4 regions of the Eubacterium sp. AM05-23 genome follow, and region 3 is predicted to be linked to each of the others. Evidence: riboswitches for the same ligand, from Rfam matches in the RefSeq annotation. Region 3 holds a riboswitch; each other region holds the start of a gene.

Region 1 (3,684 bases), on a different contig from region 3:
TACACCTTGAACTGGTGCTTTTTCAGCGCGTCGTCCATCTCGTTTTCGATCCGCTGCTCCTCAATCTGTTTGGCTCTCAGCTTTTTATCGTAAAAGGCCCACTGCTTGATGAGGCTCCCTTTAATGGTCTTCTGGGCCAGGTTTGCCCAGTCACATAGGATACTGATCTGGACATTCCGGTCCCTCACAATGCAGATACCGCAGGAGGGCATAACCTGATAGGTTTCTGAATACTGGTTGATCTCCGCCAGTATTTTCTGAATACGCCTGAGCAGTGGCTCACCCGAACCATAGGACATACAGAGACAGAACACATCGCTGTTCATGCGCCCAAAAGCGTCCATCGGCCCCATATGGCCCGAAATAACAGTTGCCATAAAGCGGAGCAGCCGGTTTCCCTCCTCCCGTCCGTACAGATCATTGATAAACTTAAAGCGGTTGACATCCAGGCGCACCACGGCATATTTCTGCTCCGGATGCTCCCTGAGCAGCTTTTCTGCCCGGGAATAAAAGGTATTGATGTTATAGATACCGGTTAACATATCAAACTCTGCCCGGTACTTCAGGGTTTCGTGCGCGCGCTTGGATTCGTCGATGTCGTTCAGGGTACCGATCACCCGGCTGATGCCGCCATCCTCATTGTAAAGCACATTAAATACAATTTTACACCAGATATAGCGGCCTTTCTTATTGCAGAGCCGGATTTCCAGCTCTACCTGCCCGTTGCTGATGGCGTCCATGCTCATTTTCTGCTTTAATATTTCAATATCGCCGGGGTGGACGACCCCATCGTCAAGCCAGATTTCCTTGATGTCCCGGCCGTCATAGCTGCCCATAAAATTTTCCGAAAACCGGGGCGCATAATAGCGCTCTCCGGTCTCTGGGTTCCACTCAAATACCAGGGTGTTTGTCTGCCCAATCACCAGACGGTAACGCTCGTCATCCATCTGCTTTTTCTGAAGGCTTTGGTTTTCCTTCTCAACGGCTTCCAGCTGTTTTTTATAATCAATATCCATGATAAAGCAGAGCAGGATCTCATCCTCCTCGCCTTCAATATCCGCTGGAAAAACGGTCAGCGAGGCCCAGTGATAGGCGCCGTCCTCCCAAAGCTTACGGAACTCTCCAATGACGCTGGTCTTTCCGGAAGCCAGTGCCGCGTGTATTTTATCAATATCAAAAAAATCCAAAAAACGTCTCGAATCCTCCGGGTGAATCATGTGCGCTGCCACATCGGCAATACCGTCTGTCAAAGCGCCGTCTTCTGGCGGCGTCACATATTTACCCTCTACATGGTAGATGATCCGATAATGATTTTTGGTAATGTTCAGTTCATAGAGCTCGTCGTAAATATTACGCAAAGCTACGTTATAAACATTATTTTCAATGGTTTCGTTTGTCTTTTTTCCTGCCATTTTACAGCTCCTGTTATGGGTTTAACTGCAGCTGGCTACCCTACAATGTATGTTTAGGCCCTGTAGCTTTGCGTCTCTGTCTTTCAGCAGATTTGCCCTAGTATTAATCTCGTTTATATTTTACTCTATTATATAATAGATTTTTTTGAAACACAACTCCTATTTTCCACCAAAAAAGCAGGCTTAAGCCTGCTGGTATTTCTGGTTATTCGTTCTCTTCCTCTTCGTTAATCAGGTAGGTTAAGGTAAACAGACTGTCGGTGATGTTCACACTCTCTACCACCACGTCGTCCGGCACCGTCAGGTCCAGAGGCACGAAGTTTAGAATCGCTTTGATCCCGAGCTCTACGACACGGTCTGTGGTTTCCTGCCCGACCTTCTGCGGTACACTCAGGATACAGATATCAATCTTATGGTGCGCCACAAAGGCGTCGAGATCGTCCATGTGGTACACGGTCACGTCTCCGACCTTTTTGCCAATCTGATCCGGATCCACGTCGAACATGGCCTTGAAGTGAATGCCCTCTTCCTTAAAGCGCTCGTAATTGACAATGGCATGTCCCAGGTTCCCAGAACCGATGATAATGCAGTTATACTGGAGATCAAGCCCCAGAATTTTGCGAATGGCCTCCTTCAGCTCTTTTACCTTGTAGCCGTAGCCCTGCTGTCCGTAAGCGCCAAAGGAATTCAGGTCCTGCCGGATCTGCGAGGCGGTCAGCCCCATCATAGCCGCCAGCTCCTTAGACGAGATTTTTTCAATATGTTGATCCTGTAAATCGGTTAAATACTGGTAATACTTGGGCAGACGCTTAACAACTGTCATCGATACCCTTTTTGAAAAAGTTTGCATTCTGCACTCCCCTCCTGCGTCGTACTTATCCTTTTTATTATATCAAGTTGTTAAAAAAACGTCAATTTTTATGGTCGAATTAATTAAAAAAGTGTCAAAGTTTTTTAATTCCTTCAGAAACCGGGCAAACAAGCGCCTTCGGGGTGTCTTTAAAAGCAATTAATCGGTGATGTCCGACATCAAGTTAAGGTGCGGGCTGCCAATCACCTTGGCCACATCCAGCACAAAAGCAATGCCCATGCCCGGCCTGTCGATTTCGATTTTCTTCTGGATCGAGCAGAGCACCGCGTTCCTTATGGACGCGTCCACCAGAATCAGAACGATCTCCTTTTCAGGCTCAATGGTGATGCCGAAAAACCGGGCGTTCTCATGGATGCCGGACCCGCGGCCATACATAACGGTCGCTCCGTCAGCGCCGCCCTGCTTGGCCGCGTCAATGACCTCGCCGGACATATCTTTTTCCACAATCACCACAATCAGTTCGGTCTTAATCTTATTTCTGTCTTCCATTTTTTCCTCCATCATTCGCTAAGTAATCTACATATTATATATGATTAAAATCTTCTGTCAATACCGGTTAAGAATCACGCGGCTGCTTTTCACACTGCCTTTTCCTGTAGGCCTCCTTCTGCTTATAAAAGAAGCCCAGAAGCAGGGTTGTCAGAATCGGCGCAAGGGCAATCAGCGCTACCACGCCAAAGCCGTCCAGCAGCGGATTTCGTCCTGGCGTCGCGCCCGCCACAGCCACTGAAAGAGACAGAATAAAGGTCGAGCACATGGGGCCAGTGGCTACGCCGCCGTTATCAAAGGCCATAGCCAGAAAATTCGGCTCCACAAAGCGGCCGAGAATAAAGGCCAGTATATAGCCCGGAATCAAAATCCACCAGAGCGAAATACCGGCCAGCAGCCGGATCATGGCCGTCATAACCGCTAACGCCACGCCCAGCGAGATCGCAAGCAGCATAACGCGTGCTTTGATGGCGCCGCTGGTCATTTCCTCAACCTGCTTTACCATGACCTGGACGGCTGGCTCGGCAAAGGCGACCAGAAAACCGATGGCAAAGCCCAGCGGAATGAGAATCCAGCTGTACTCAAGCTCTGCAAGGGCTGTGCCCAAAAATTCGCCGGCCGGTACAAAGGCAATGTTTACGCCCTGGAGAAACAGCACCAGCCCCAGGTAAGTCACCACAAAGCCGCCTATAATCCGCTTGATAATAGGAGCCCGCAGCCGCAGCGCAATGACGTTCAAAAACAGAAAAATCAAAACAATGGGCAGGATGGCCAGAAAAACCTCCCATGCCACCTCCGGCATACCGTGAAATAAATGATTGATCAGGCTCATCTGAAGATCACCCCCAAAATCATGACGGCCAACACCGGTCCCAGCGAGGACAGGGCAACCATCCCAAAACTGTCTGTTCC
Region 2 (3,684 bases), on a different contig from region 3:
GGATTTTTCCACCAATATTGACGTTATGCCCTTTATTGACAGCCTGCAGGAGAATACCATTAAAGGGAATCTTTATGTGTCGGTTTTCGGTGGAGGTACCTGTGACTCCGAATATGCCTTTCTGACCGGAAATACGACGGCTTATCTGCCGGAAAATGCAAGACCCTATCAATTGTATATTAAGGGTCCGGCGCCCAGCCTTACGTCAACGCTGAACTATGAGGGCTACAACAGCTATGCCATCCATCCCGGAGAGCGGAACGCCTGGAACCGTGACAAGGTTTATCCGAATTTTGGCTTTCAGCAGTTTTTCTCAGAAGAAGAATTTTTGGAATCGCAGACGCTTAGAGAAAAATGGGTCAGCGATGCGGCCACCTATGACAAGGTCATTGATCTTTATGAGAACAAGGGGGATAATCCGCTGTTTGTCTTTGATGTGACCATCCAAAACCACGCTGGCTACCAGCTGAACGCTGATGATCTTGATCCAGTGCTTCTGGAGGGGATGGAGGGAAGTTACCCCGAAACCGAGCAGTATTTATCTCTGATGCGAAACTCCGACGCAGCGTTTAAAGGTCTGATCGATTATTTCAGCGGGCAGGATGAGCCCACGCTGATAGTTATGTTTGGAGATCACCAGGCATATATTGAGCAGGCGTTTTATGAAGAGCTCATGCAGAAGCCTTTGGATCAGTGGAGCACAGAGGAGCTGCAGAAGCGTTACGTCACGCCCTTTGTCATCTGGGCAAACTATGACATCCCAGAGGCCCAGGTGGATAAGCTGAGCATAAATTACCTTTCCAGCCTGCTGCTGGAGCAGGCCGGTATCCAGGGGACGCCCTACAATGATTATTTAATGAGGCTGTCTGAGACACTGCCGGTTATTAATTCTGTAGGGATTATCGATAATGAGGAGCAGTACTTCAGAAGGGGAGACCCGACGATCCACGACCGAGAGGTTCTGGAATACCAGCAGATGCTCTACAATAATATGCTGGATACAGCAAGGCGGCGAAACGATTTGTTTTACCCGGCCGCAGACTTTTAATTAAAAAACCCGGATCTTATCGATCCGGGTTTTTTAGCTATTTTTTCAATTTAAAGCCATCAGTCATTACCTTGATGACATCGCACACGATTTTAGATTGCTCGTCGTCCAGCCCTTCCATTGCAGTGGACAGAAAGTGAATCCGGCTGGTAAAGGACTCGACGGGAAAATCGGCAAGAAGCGCGCTGACAGGAACCTCCAGTGCTTCGGAGATAGTGATGAGTGTTTCAAGTTTGGGCAGATGGGTGCCGCGTTCCAGCATGCTCAGATAATTCGGTGTAATATGAACACGTTCCGCGAGCTGGTACTGCGTCAGTTTTTTATCAAGACGGGCTTCACGAATATGCCTGCCAATAACTTTATTATCCATTGTGGTTAACTCCTCTGCGTGAGATTGGGGCAATAAAAAGACCCCGGCACACAAACCAAGGCAGGGAGATTGCATTCAGTAAGTTTAATACCCGAGCAACCGGCTGTCATTTCATCTCCTGATGAATTAGACCCTTGGCTTTGCGTCACTACCTTTCAGTAGTTTTGCCCTATTTCAAAATGATTCGGATGTATATTATTTACTATAACTCACAATGCGAATGAAGTCAATATTCAATTATAGTTTTGTCCAAGAATTTAAACAAATAATTCAGTGATTTGTTGTTTTGAAATGGTCACACATCAGTTTGACCATATCCTGCACTAAAGTGAGCTCCTCATCTGACAGATTGTCAGACGGAATGGCGAAAGAAGTGTGCGTTTCTTTGCGAGATTCTGCGTGGTCTTCCATCAGAAGATCGTCGGCTGAAACGGACAGGATATTGGCCAGATTGATAAAAGTTTCCAGCCGGGGCAGCTGCGCTCCCCTTTCAATGATACTGAGGTATGTGGGGGTGATACCGGCTTTTTTAGCCAGCTGGTTTTGTGTAAGACGGGCGTCTTTTCGAAACTGGCGAAGCCGCTGCCCGAGGTATTTACTGTTCATCTGGAGTTCCTCCCGAGTGTTTGACAGATATGATTGAAAATAAGGAATCTATAAACAATTTTCATAGTAACATATTTTTGAAAAAGGTTCAAGGATTTTCGAAATAATAGTTATAAAAATAGAATAAAAAGAGAAACGTCTTGTATTGTAAAAGAAAATTTAATAAAAAATAGTTCGATAAAAAAAGACCATGCCCGAAGCGTGGTCTGAAAAACTTATAAATTTTTTAGGGTATCAATGTATTCCTGCTTATCGCGGCTTCCCACGAAACGTTCGACTTCACTGCCGTCCTTTAAGAATACACAGGTCGGGATGCTCATGACATGAAACTGCCTGGCCAGGTCAGTATTTTCATCTACATTCAGCTTGCAGATTTTGGCGGTTGAAGGGACTTCGCCGGCGATTTCTTCGATGATCGGAAGGAGAGCCTTACAGGGACCACACCATTCAGCCCAAAAATCAACCATGACAGGGCCTTCCGTATAGTTCAGAACTTCCGATTCAAAGTTAGTCATATCGACAGAGATGATATTTGCCATCTTTTTCACTCCTTGAATTTTTTTACAGAGATTATCATATCAATAATCCATCTAAAAATAAAGGGGAAAAATCCGGATTTTATGATAAAATAAATTCATGAAAAAACGACTTTTATATACAAGATTACAAGAACTCAGTGACAGAGGGGCTTTGCGGTTTCATATGCCCGGGCACAAGGGAAATTTTTGTTTTGATAATGAAAACTGGGCAACTCTGGATGTCACAGAGATACCTGGCGCGGATAACCTGCACGATCCCTCCGATATTCTTTTAAAGGTTCAGAAAAAGCTGGCAGAAGCTTACGGGTCGGAGGAGGCCTGTATTCTGGTAAACGGCACCACAACCGGCATACAGAGTGCCATTATGGGTGTTTGCAGAGAAGGCGAGAGCCTTCTGGTGCCGTTAAACTGCCACCGTTCTGTTTATGCAGGGCTGGCCCTGGGCAGGATAAAAGGTGTTTATTTTGAACCGGAATACGATGCGCGGCTGGGCTTTGGAAAATGTATTTCTCTGGAACAGGTAGAAAAAAATCTGCGGGAGCACCCAGAGGTAAAGGGGATGATACTGGTCAATCCCACCTATTATGGCACGGTCAGTGATGTTGCTGCCATTGCAGAGCTGCTTCATAAAAAAGGCAAGGTGCTGATCGTGGATGAAGCCCACGGGGCACACCTGAAGTTTTGTGCTGAGCTGCCGCCGGACGCGGTGAGCTGCGGAGCAGATATTGTCATTCAGAGCACGCATAAGCTTTTAAGCGCTTTTACCCAGAGCTCTCTGCTTCACATGCAGGGGCCCCTGGTAGAAAGAAGCCGTGTTAAAAAATTTCTGGCCATGCTTCAGTCCTCCAGTCCCAGCTATCTGCTGATGATGAGTGTGGAAAACGCGGTGGACGAAGCTTGCGAAAAGGGAGAAACTGTTTTTAAAACCATTGCGGAGCGTTGGGATTTTTATCAGAAACGGACAGGGGTGGGCGACTGCATTGCTCTGTATACTCCGGAGGATGGGCAGCCCTACGATAAAAGCAAGTGGCTGCTGATGGTAAAGAACGGAAAGGGCACTGCTGTTGAAAAGCGGCTGCTAACAGAGTATAACATTCAGTGTGAGATGTCCGGATTTAACT
Region 3 (3,684 bases):
ATTATTGCCGGGGCAGTGCCGCTGATCATTGTGCCGCCCTTTGGCGATACCCTGTATATGCCAAAGCTGATGACCATTGAGGTACTGGTTTTTGGTCTGCTGCTTTTATATGTGCGGCCCATTACCGCATATTTTAGCGAGAAGCCTAAAATACCGCTGCCGGTAAAGCTGGTGCTGCTGTACCTGTTGTGCGTAACCGTCACGCTTCCCTTTTCGACGGATATCATGCTGTCGCTTAAGGGGCGATCCTTTCGGCTGGAGAGCTACTCCGCTATTTTGTTTTATGGTATTTTAATGATGCTGGGGGCTTTTTTCTATACCTTTAAGCGCTGGCATGTACGGTTATACGCCGTGGGCGTATCCTGTGTGGCTGTTTATGGCATCTTTCAGAAATTTGGGCTGGATTTTCAGCCACAGGACCCTTTAATGTACGGCGGCCCAGGCGCATCCTATGCTACCATCGGCAACCCTAATTTTCTGGGCTCATTTTTGACATTGGCGCTGCCAATTCTCTTATACGCCTTTATCAAAGGGCCAAGGGCTTACCTTCTGCCCTGCGGGCTGGTCTATTTCTGCCTGCTGTGCACCAATACCCGCGGCGCTTGGATTGGCAGCTTTCTGGGGTATGTGCTGCTGGGCATGTTTCTGCTGAGAGAAAAAGAAAACCGCTGCCGTTTCGCAGTGGCGAGCGGTGTGTTTGTGCTTTTAACCTTTATTTTCCTGTTTGTGAATACAGGTTTTGGCGCGCGGTTTCTCAGTGTTTTTACGGATTTGTCGAAGATCATCAAGGGAAACGACTGGGAAAAGGGCGGATCATACCGGCTTTTTATCTGGTCAAAAACCCTAGAGCTTATCAAGCTGCGTCCCCTGACTGGCTTTGGCATTGAGACCCTGGGCAAGGTGATGGGCCAGTATTTTGAGCGTGATATTGTAAGGGTGACCGGACACCACCTGGTCATCGACCGTGCCCATAACGAGTACCTGCACATTGCTGTGAGCAGCGGAATCCCTGCGGCTTTCATTTATCTGGCCTTTGAGGGGACGACGCTGTACCAGGGCTTTAAAAGCTGGCGGCAGTCTCCCATGCTTATACCGCTTGTCTGCAGCGTGGCCGCTTATATGGCCGCTTCCTGTTTCAACATCTCTGTGGTGACCGTGGCGCCTGTTTTCTGGATATTTTGCGGAATAATGGTGCGGTTGAGCAATAAAATCCATCAAATTTGAATATGATTTAAGGAAATAAAAAATTGAAAAAATTTTGAAAAAGATTGAGTGTTTTACTCAAATTGTGCTGTTTTTACCATTAGTTTAATGTTGGTGGTAAATGAAACAGCATTTATAATAACTTATAGCTATAAGAAAAGCGAAAAATGCAGATTTGTATGGTTTTAAAAGTGTACAAACCTGTATTAATGGTGAATGACATGAACCTTTTAGAATATTTAAAAGTAACTGGTTTTTATAGTTCTTGACAAATGTCCGAATCAGTTGTAGAATAGAATTGTTCAAAAGGCAAAGCGGCGCGAAAGCCCGTGGCGCAAAACTACAGGGTCTACGTCGGCAGCTCCAGGCCGATATGACAGCCAGCTGCCAAAACGGTGGATGGCCGAAAACCCCTGTTTGGTTTCCGGCTGTTTTTATTTTTTGAGCAGCCTTTAACAAAAAGGACATCTGGGGCAGGTAATGACAATGTTTATAACCGTCATGGCGCGGACGGTTAAAATAAAGGTTTATATTTAAAGGTAAACAAGAGAACATAAAAGGAGAGATGTAAATGATTCAGATGATTAACAAGCTGAAGAAAAACCGTAAAGGTTTTACTTTGGTAGAATTGATTGTAGTATTGGTTATTTTGGCGATTTTAGCGGCATTCACGATTCCGGCGATGTTGGGGTTTATTGAAGATGCAAAAGGTAAAGCTTATGTTTCACAAGCAAGAGAAGTATATTTGGCAGGACAGACTGTAGCTACAGAACAAACACTTGCGGATACTTTCGTGATTAAAAGCAGTGACACTAGTACAGCGGCTACTGCTGTAAAAGATAAATTAAACAGCGATATCCCCGCAAGTGCTACGTGGACTATTACAGTAGGTGATGGCTCGAGAATAGCAAAAGTAGAATATAAAGACGGTGGATTCACAGTTACGATTGATGAAACAGTATCCGGGGGCAATGCAGTAATTAAAAAAGATTAAAACGATAAATGTTTAGTAAAAAATAAAGATATACCTGTTGCTTTTTAAAAAAGTAAATAATCAAGGCCGAGCTTGCAGCGCCGCAGCCGGCCTTTTCTCCCATTTTCTCAGGCGCTTTTTTTATTGCCGAAAGAAAAAACTAAATATAGTGGACAGTTGATCGTTGATAGTGGATAGTTATGGAACAAATTTGTTCTGTAACGATCAACTGTCCATTATCAACGATCAACTGCTTTTCAGGATTTCGGGAGGGGTTTTTCAGTGGAAAATGAAGAATAAAGAATGGCACAGCAGGATTCCGATTTTCTGAACAGGGGGCAGGAAAATGAATTTTCTAAAGCAAAGATTAAAGAACAGCGCGCAGTCCCGTTCGGGCTTTACCCTGGTCGAACTGATTGTGGTACTGGTGATTCTGGCCATCTTAGCCGCCTTTACCATCCCTGCCATGCTGGGGTTTGTGGAGGACGCCAAAGGAAAAGCCGCCATTGTAGAAGCCAGAGAGGTTTATGTGGCAGCGCAAGCGGTAGCTCCGCCGAAGTCACAAAAATAAAATAACCCTCCAACCCGTATCCCGAAAACCCGAAAAGTTAATCAATGGAGAATGGAGAATTGAAAATGGAGAATTACAGGAACAATTTTGCTAAAGGCAAAACTGATTAGAATTAAATCCGCAATGCGGATTTGCACATTTAATTCTCAATTCTGCATTCTCAATTCTCCATTGAAAAAAGAGGTGCCCCCATGACCCTTCGCCGCAAACTTAAAATTCTCATCAAAAGCCCCTCTGGCTTCACCATGATGGAGCTCATCACCGTTATTGTGGTCATTGCCCTGCTGGCAGTGCTCATCATTCCGGGGTACCTCCATTTTATCGATGACGCCAAAAAGGACGCTGCTATTGCCGAGGCCAGAACCATCTACCTGGCGGCTCAGATACGGGCCACAGAGTTTAAATCCGCCGAAACAGCGGAAAACCCCTACCGCATACCAGACGCGAACGACCTTCGGGATCTGGTGGGGCCGGACAACATCTACGAAGGGGTTACAAAGCTGACCATTGTGGACGACAACCGGGACGGTACCATTGATAAAATTGAGATGATTAAAAATAACATCAATGTTATAATTGAACCAGGAAAGCGCGTTGTGGTTGACGGGAAGGAAGTTTCAGCCTACAAAGGAGAAACAGACGTCAAGTAGCGAATGATAATAGCAGTGGATAGTTGATAGTGAGTAGTTAAGGAACAAAATCACTCTGTGATTTTGAATTCAAATCAAATTTGCAAAGCAAATTTGTTCCGTAACTATCAACTATCCATTATCAACTATTCACTAAAAAGCCTGGAGGTTCATCTTTGGAAGATTCTTTAACCTTAATCTATTTTGTATTGTATGCCTTTGTCTTTATCTTTGGCTGTATGATTGGCAGCTTTTTGAATGTGGTGGTCTACCGGGTGCCCATTGGTATTTCCATTGCCAGGGGCCGG
Region 4 (3,684 bases), on a different contig from region 3:
TTACCGCGAAGGCTCCCTGGCTCTTGGGGCAACAAAGCTGCAGACCGTGTTTAAGGTCGTGCTGCCATCTGCAGTCCCCGGTATTGTGACGGCGGTGCTCTTAAGTATTGGCCGTGTGATCGGCGAATCTGCGGCGCTGCTGCTCACTGCGGGCACCGTTGCGCAGATTCCGGGAACGCTGCTTTCGCCGGGGAGCACACTGACGGTTCAGGCCTACTATGTGGCTAAAGAGGAAGGAAATATCGAACTGGCCTGTGCTATTGGTATTATTATTGTATTGATTGTCATTGTATTGAATATTTTATCAAGACTGGCAGCGGACAAGCTGGATGTTGCCCATAAAAAATAGACGAGGTTAAAATGGATAAGAAGAAAAAATTTGATGTGAAGGATCTGGATTTGTATTATGGTGATTTTCAGGCCTTAAAAAAAATCAATATTGATATTTATGAAAATGAAGTGACCGCTTTTATCGGCCCGTCAGGCTGTGGAAAATCTACATTTCTGCGCTGTCTGAACCGCATGAATGACTTAATTGACTCGGTTCGTATCGAGGGGACCCTGAATTTTGACGGTAAAAATATCTATGAAAAAGATACGGACGTTATCCAGCTCAGAACAAAGGTGGGCATGGTTTTCCAAAAACCTAACCCGTTTCCGATGAGTATCTACGATAATATCGCCTATGGTCCAAAATGCCAGGGCTTGAAAGATAAGAAGAAACTTGATAAAATTGTACACGACAGTCTGGTAGGAGCGGCTCTGTGGGATGAAGTCAGCGACCGTCTGGGCAAATCCGCCCTCGGCCTTTCCGGTGGGCAGCAGCAGCGTCTGTGCATTGCCAGGACCATCGCCATGCAGCCAGAGGTTATCCTGATGGATGAGCCAACCTCGGCCCTTGACCCAATCGCTACTTCAAAAATTGAAGATTTGATGGAGGAGCTTAAAAAGGACTACACCATTATCATCGTCACACATTCCATGCAGCAGGCTGCCAGAATTTCAGACAGAACCGCTTTCTTCCTTATGGGAGAAATTATTGAGTACAATGAGACAAATACTATTTTCATGAATCCAGAAGATAAAAGGACTGAGGATTATATTACCGGCCGATTCGGTTGATAAAGGAGCGAATGATGCGAGAAGTTTATAACGAAGAATTAAAAACCATTAAGAATGAAATTTTATTGATGTCTTCCCAGGCAGAACGCATGCTGTCGGATTCGATTACGGCGCTGGAAGAACAAAATGTCAAGCTGGCCAGAAGCGTCATCAGCCGGGATGACATTGTGGATTTAAAGGAAATCCAGCTTCAGCAGATTGTCAGCGAGGTGATTGCGAGGCAGCAGCCCGTCGCAGGGGATTTGAGAAGACTTTCCTCCACCTATAAAATTATTACAAATCTTGAAAGAATCGCTGACCTGGCGGTGAATATCTGCCAAAAGGTGATCTGCCTGCGTAAGGAAGAGTACTATAAAAAACTGGACAATATCCCGCAGATGGCAAAGATGGTGGAAGATCAGCTTAAAATGTGTATTCAGGCTTATATTGACGAGGATATCAGCAAGATGGATGATGTGATCCGCTATGAGGATGAAATCGACCGTTTGAACAATACCCTGCACAGCGACTGTATCGCAGAGATCAACCAAAATCCGGAAATGGCGCTTCAGGCTATGAGCTTTTCTTTTATAGGGAGCCATTTGGAAAGAATTGGTGATCATGCCACTAATATTTTTGAGACCGTCTATTTTATTGTCACTGGAAATTATATGGATTTTAATGACTTAAATACAATCCCAGAGGACGAATAAACCATAGGTTTTATCCTGGACCAGAGTAGATTTTTGCGCTGGTCTTTTTTTATTTATGCAAAATAATCAAAGAATCTTGACGAAAAGAATCGTGCTTGATATAATGAGGCATAATCTATACTGATTTTAATTTAATAACGTTTTTAATACGTAAAAAGGGCAAATCTGCTGAAAGGCAGAGACGCAAAACTAAAGGGCCTAAAGCCGTTAAACGACGATGGCAGCCAGTTGCTACAGTAATCCATGATTAGTAGGTGGATACCCCACGGCTGCGCCCTTTTGCAGCCGTTTTTTATTTTTAGAAACAGGATTAATTAAAGATCATTCATCAGAATAAGGAAAGGGAAAAGAACATGAAAAAATGGTTGGCTTGTTTTATGTCCGTTGTGATGCTGTTTGCGAGCTTTCCGATATCCATTTTGGCAGAGGAAACTGTACAGGAGACCTCCTCCGAAACTGCGGAAACGGATATTGTGACAGAAAATCAGGAAGAGGCCGGGCCAGAGGAAGCCTTGGAGGTCATCTCCTCTTTGGCAGATGAAGCTTCAGAGCCGCAGGCGGAAGATGAAAAAGACAGCATGATCCGCACTGGCGGATCCGCGGAACTTGTCGGGAATATGGAGGTGGAAATCCATTTTACCCAGCCCAAGACAAAGCTGCTTGAAACCGCTGTCCTGACACTGGCTTCCGATGACGGCACCGTAAAGGCAATCCTATTAAAAGATATCGTAAATGAAAAAACCTTAACTGATTTTGGCGGCAGGAGCATTCAGTACAAAACCTTGCTTTTTGATAAAGCCTCCGATAACAGGGAGAGCAGCAATGTTTTTTACGATGCACAAAACCCAGATGCAAAAATTTATTTTGCCAATGTCAATTTGTATAATCTGCCAGTCGGCGACTATACAATAACTGTTTCGGATATGGGGATAATCCCTGTGCAGGCACGGGTACGCCTTGAGGGAAGCTCGAAACGTGTCGAGTTTATGGACGGTGCAGTTTTAGCTGGAGACGTAGATAGTAACGGTATTATTGACGATGCCGACTACGACGCTGTCATGAAAAAGCTGGGCTCCTCCGAAACCGATTATGATCTTAATGGAGATGGACTTGTCGATATTGTCGATCTGGTCTATCTGCAGGAAAATATGGGCGAGGCCTATGATGCCGAAAAGGTACAGATCAGTGATACGTCCCCGATTGTGGATCCGGGAAATGTGGTCATTGAAAAAAATGTATCCAATCCTGTCGTGGTTAAAAGCGGTGATATTGCTCAGCTTTTCAGCACGGCTTCTGACCAGGCAGCATCAGTCCAGTTCGCCAAAGAGGATGAAGGTGTGATTTCTGAGGAAGCGCCGCTGGAGATTCCGCTTGTCATGCAGGAACCCGTCAAGGCAACAGAACTGCGGATTGCCCCCAATGAACTAGGCCTTGAAAATGCGCCCAGAAGGGGACGTGTTGAGGTGGTCGATGAATTCGGGGAAAAAGAAACCCATAGTTTTGACCTCCAGGACAAGGTGGATTATCTCTTTTTAACCGATGAAGCTTCCCCGTCGACCATTGTCATTAATTTGGATAAACAGGTAGCCATCAAAAAGGTTACCATCTTTGTGACAGAGACCAATAAGGCGAGCAGCAATCTTGCGGAAATCTCAAAAGTTGAATTTTTAAATAATACCAAGGATAAAATCGTTGAGCAGGTTACGAGCATACCTGCAAATGTCAAAGTGGTTTCTGGCAACGAAAGTCTGACGGTCAGCTGGGAGGCACAGCCTAATGTAACCGGCTATGAAGTAAAGATGAGTTTTACAAACCCTACAACCGGTAAAAATGAGACTACGCTGACTGCAGTGGATGGAACTTCTCTGAC

Evidence for each region. Region 3 has a riboswitch for cyclic di-GMP ahead of DW091_RS01100 (prepilin-type N-terminal cleavage/methylation domain-containing protein). Riboswitches for the same ligand answer to the same signal wherever they lie in the genome.
Region 1: another riboswitch for cyclic di-GMP. It lies ahead of DW091_RS02570 (EAL domain-containing protein); the one in region 3 lies ahead of DW091_RS01100 (prepilin-type N-terminal cleavage/methylation domain-containing protein).
Region 2: another riboswitch for cyclic di-GMP. It lies ahead of DW091_RS10255 (helix-turn-helix transcriptional regulator); the one in region 3 lies ahead of DW091_RS01100 (prepilin-type N-terminal cleavage/methylation domain-containing protein).
Region 4: another riboswitch for cyclic di-GMP. It lies ahead of DW091_RS17000 (M60 family metallopeptidase); the one in region 3 lies ahead of DW091_RS01100 (prepilin-type N-terminal cleavage/methylation domain-containing protein).

What each region holds. Positions count from the first base shown of each region.
Region 1 is NZ_QUDF01000002.1:57,850-61,533, reverse strand. Features, by position in the region: gene DW091_RS02570 (EAL domain-containing protein) at 1-1,412, opposite strand, end outside; cyclic di-GMP riboswitch class I at 1,436-1,519, opposite strand; gene DW091_RS02565 (redox-sensing transcriptional repressor Rex) at 1,618-2,262, opposite strand; gene DW091_RS02560 (P-II family nitrogen regulator) at 2,422-2,772, opposite strand; gene DW091_RS02555 (DUF1538 domain-containing protein) at 2,840-3,604, opposite strand; gene DW091_RS02550 (DUF1538 domain-containing protein) at 3,601-3,684, opposite strand, start outside.
Region 2 is NZ_QUDF01000006.1:200,979-204,662, reverse strand. Features, by position in the region: gene DW091_RS10260 (LTA synthase family protein) at 1-1,048, shown strand, start outside; gene DW091_RS10255 (helix-turn-helix transcriptional regulator) at 1,086-1,418, opposite strand; cyclic di-GMP riboswitch class I at 1,510-1,597, opposite strand; gene DW091_RS10250 (helix-turn-helix transcriptional regulator) at 1,689-2,024, opposite strand; gene trxA (thioredoxin) at 2,240-2,563, opposite strand; gene DW091_RS10240 (aminotransferase class I/II-fold pyridoxal phosphate-dependent enzyme) at 2,661-3,684, shown strand, end outside.
Region 3 is NZ_QUDF01000001.1:261,632-265,315, forward strand. Features, by position in the region: gene DW091_RS01095 (O-antigen ligase family protein) at 1-1,224, shown strand, start outside; cyclic di-GMP riboswitch class I at 1,502-1,595, shown strand; gene DW091_RS01100 (prepilin-type N-terminal cleavage/methylation domain-containing protein) at 1,775-2,197, shown strand; gene DW091_RS01105 (type II secretion system protein) at 2,523-2,747, shown strand; gene DW091_RS01110 (type II secretion system protein) at 2,939-3,397, shown strand; gene DW091_RS01115 (A24 family peptidase) at 3,553-3,684, shown strand, end outside.
Region 4 is NZ_QUDF01000014.1:93,163-96,846, forward strand. Features, by position in the region: gene pstA (phosphate ABC transporter permease PstA) at 1-349, shown strand, start outside; gene pstB (phosphate ABC transporter ATP-binding protein PstB) at 361-1,122, shown strand; gene phoU (phosphate signaling complex protein PhoU) at 1,134-1,814, shown strand; cyclic di-GMP riboswitch class I at 1,963-2,050, shown strand; gene DW091_RS17000 (M60 family metallopeptidase) at 2,168-3,684, shown strand, end outside.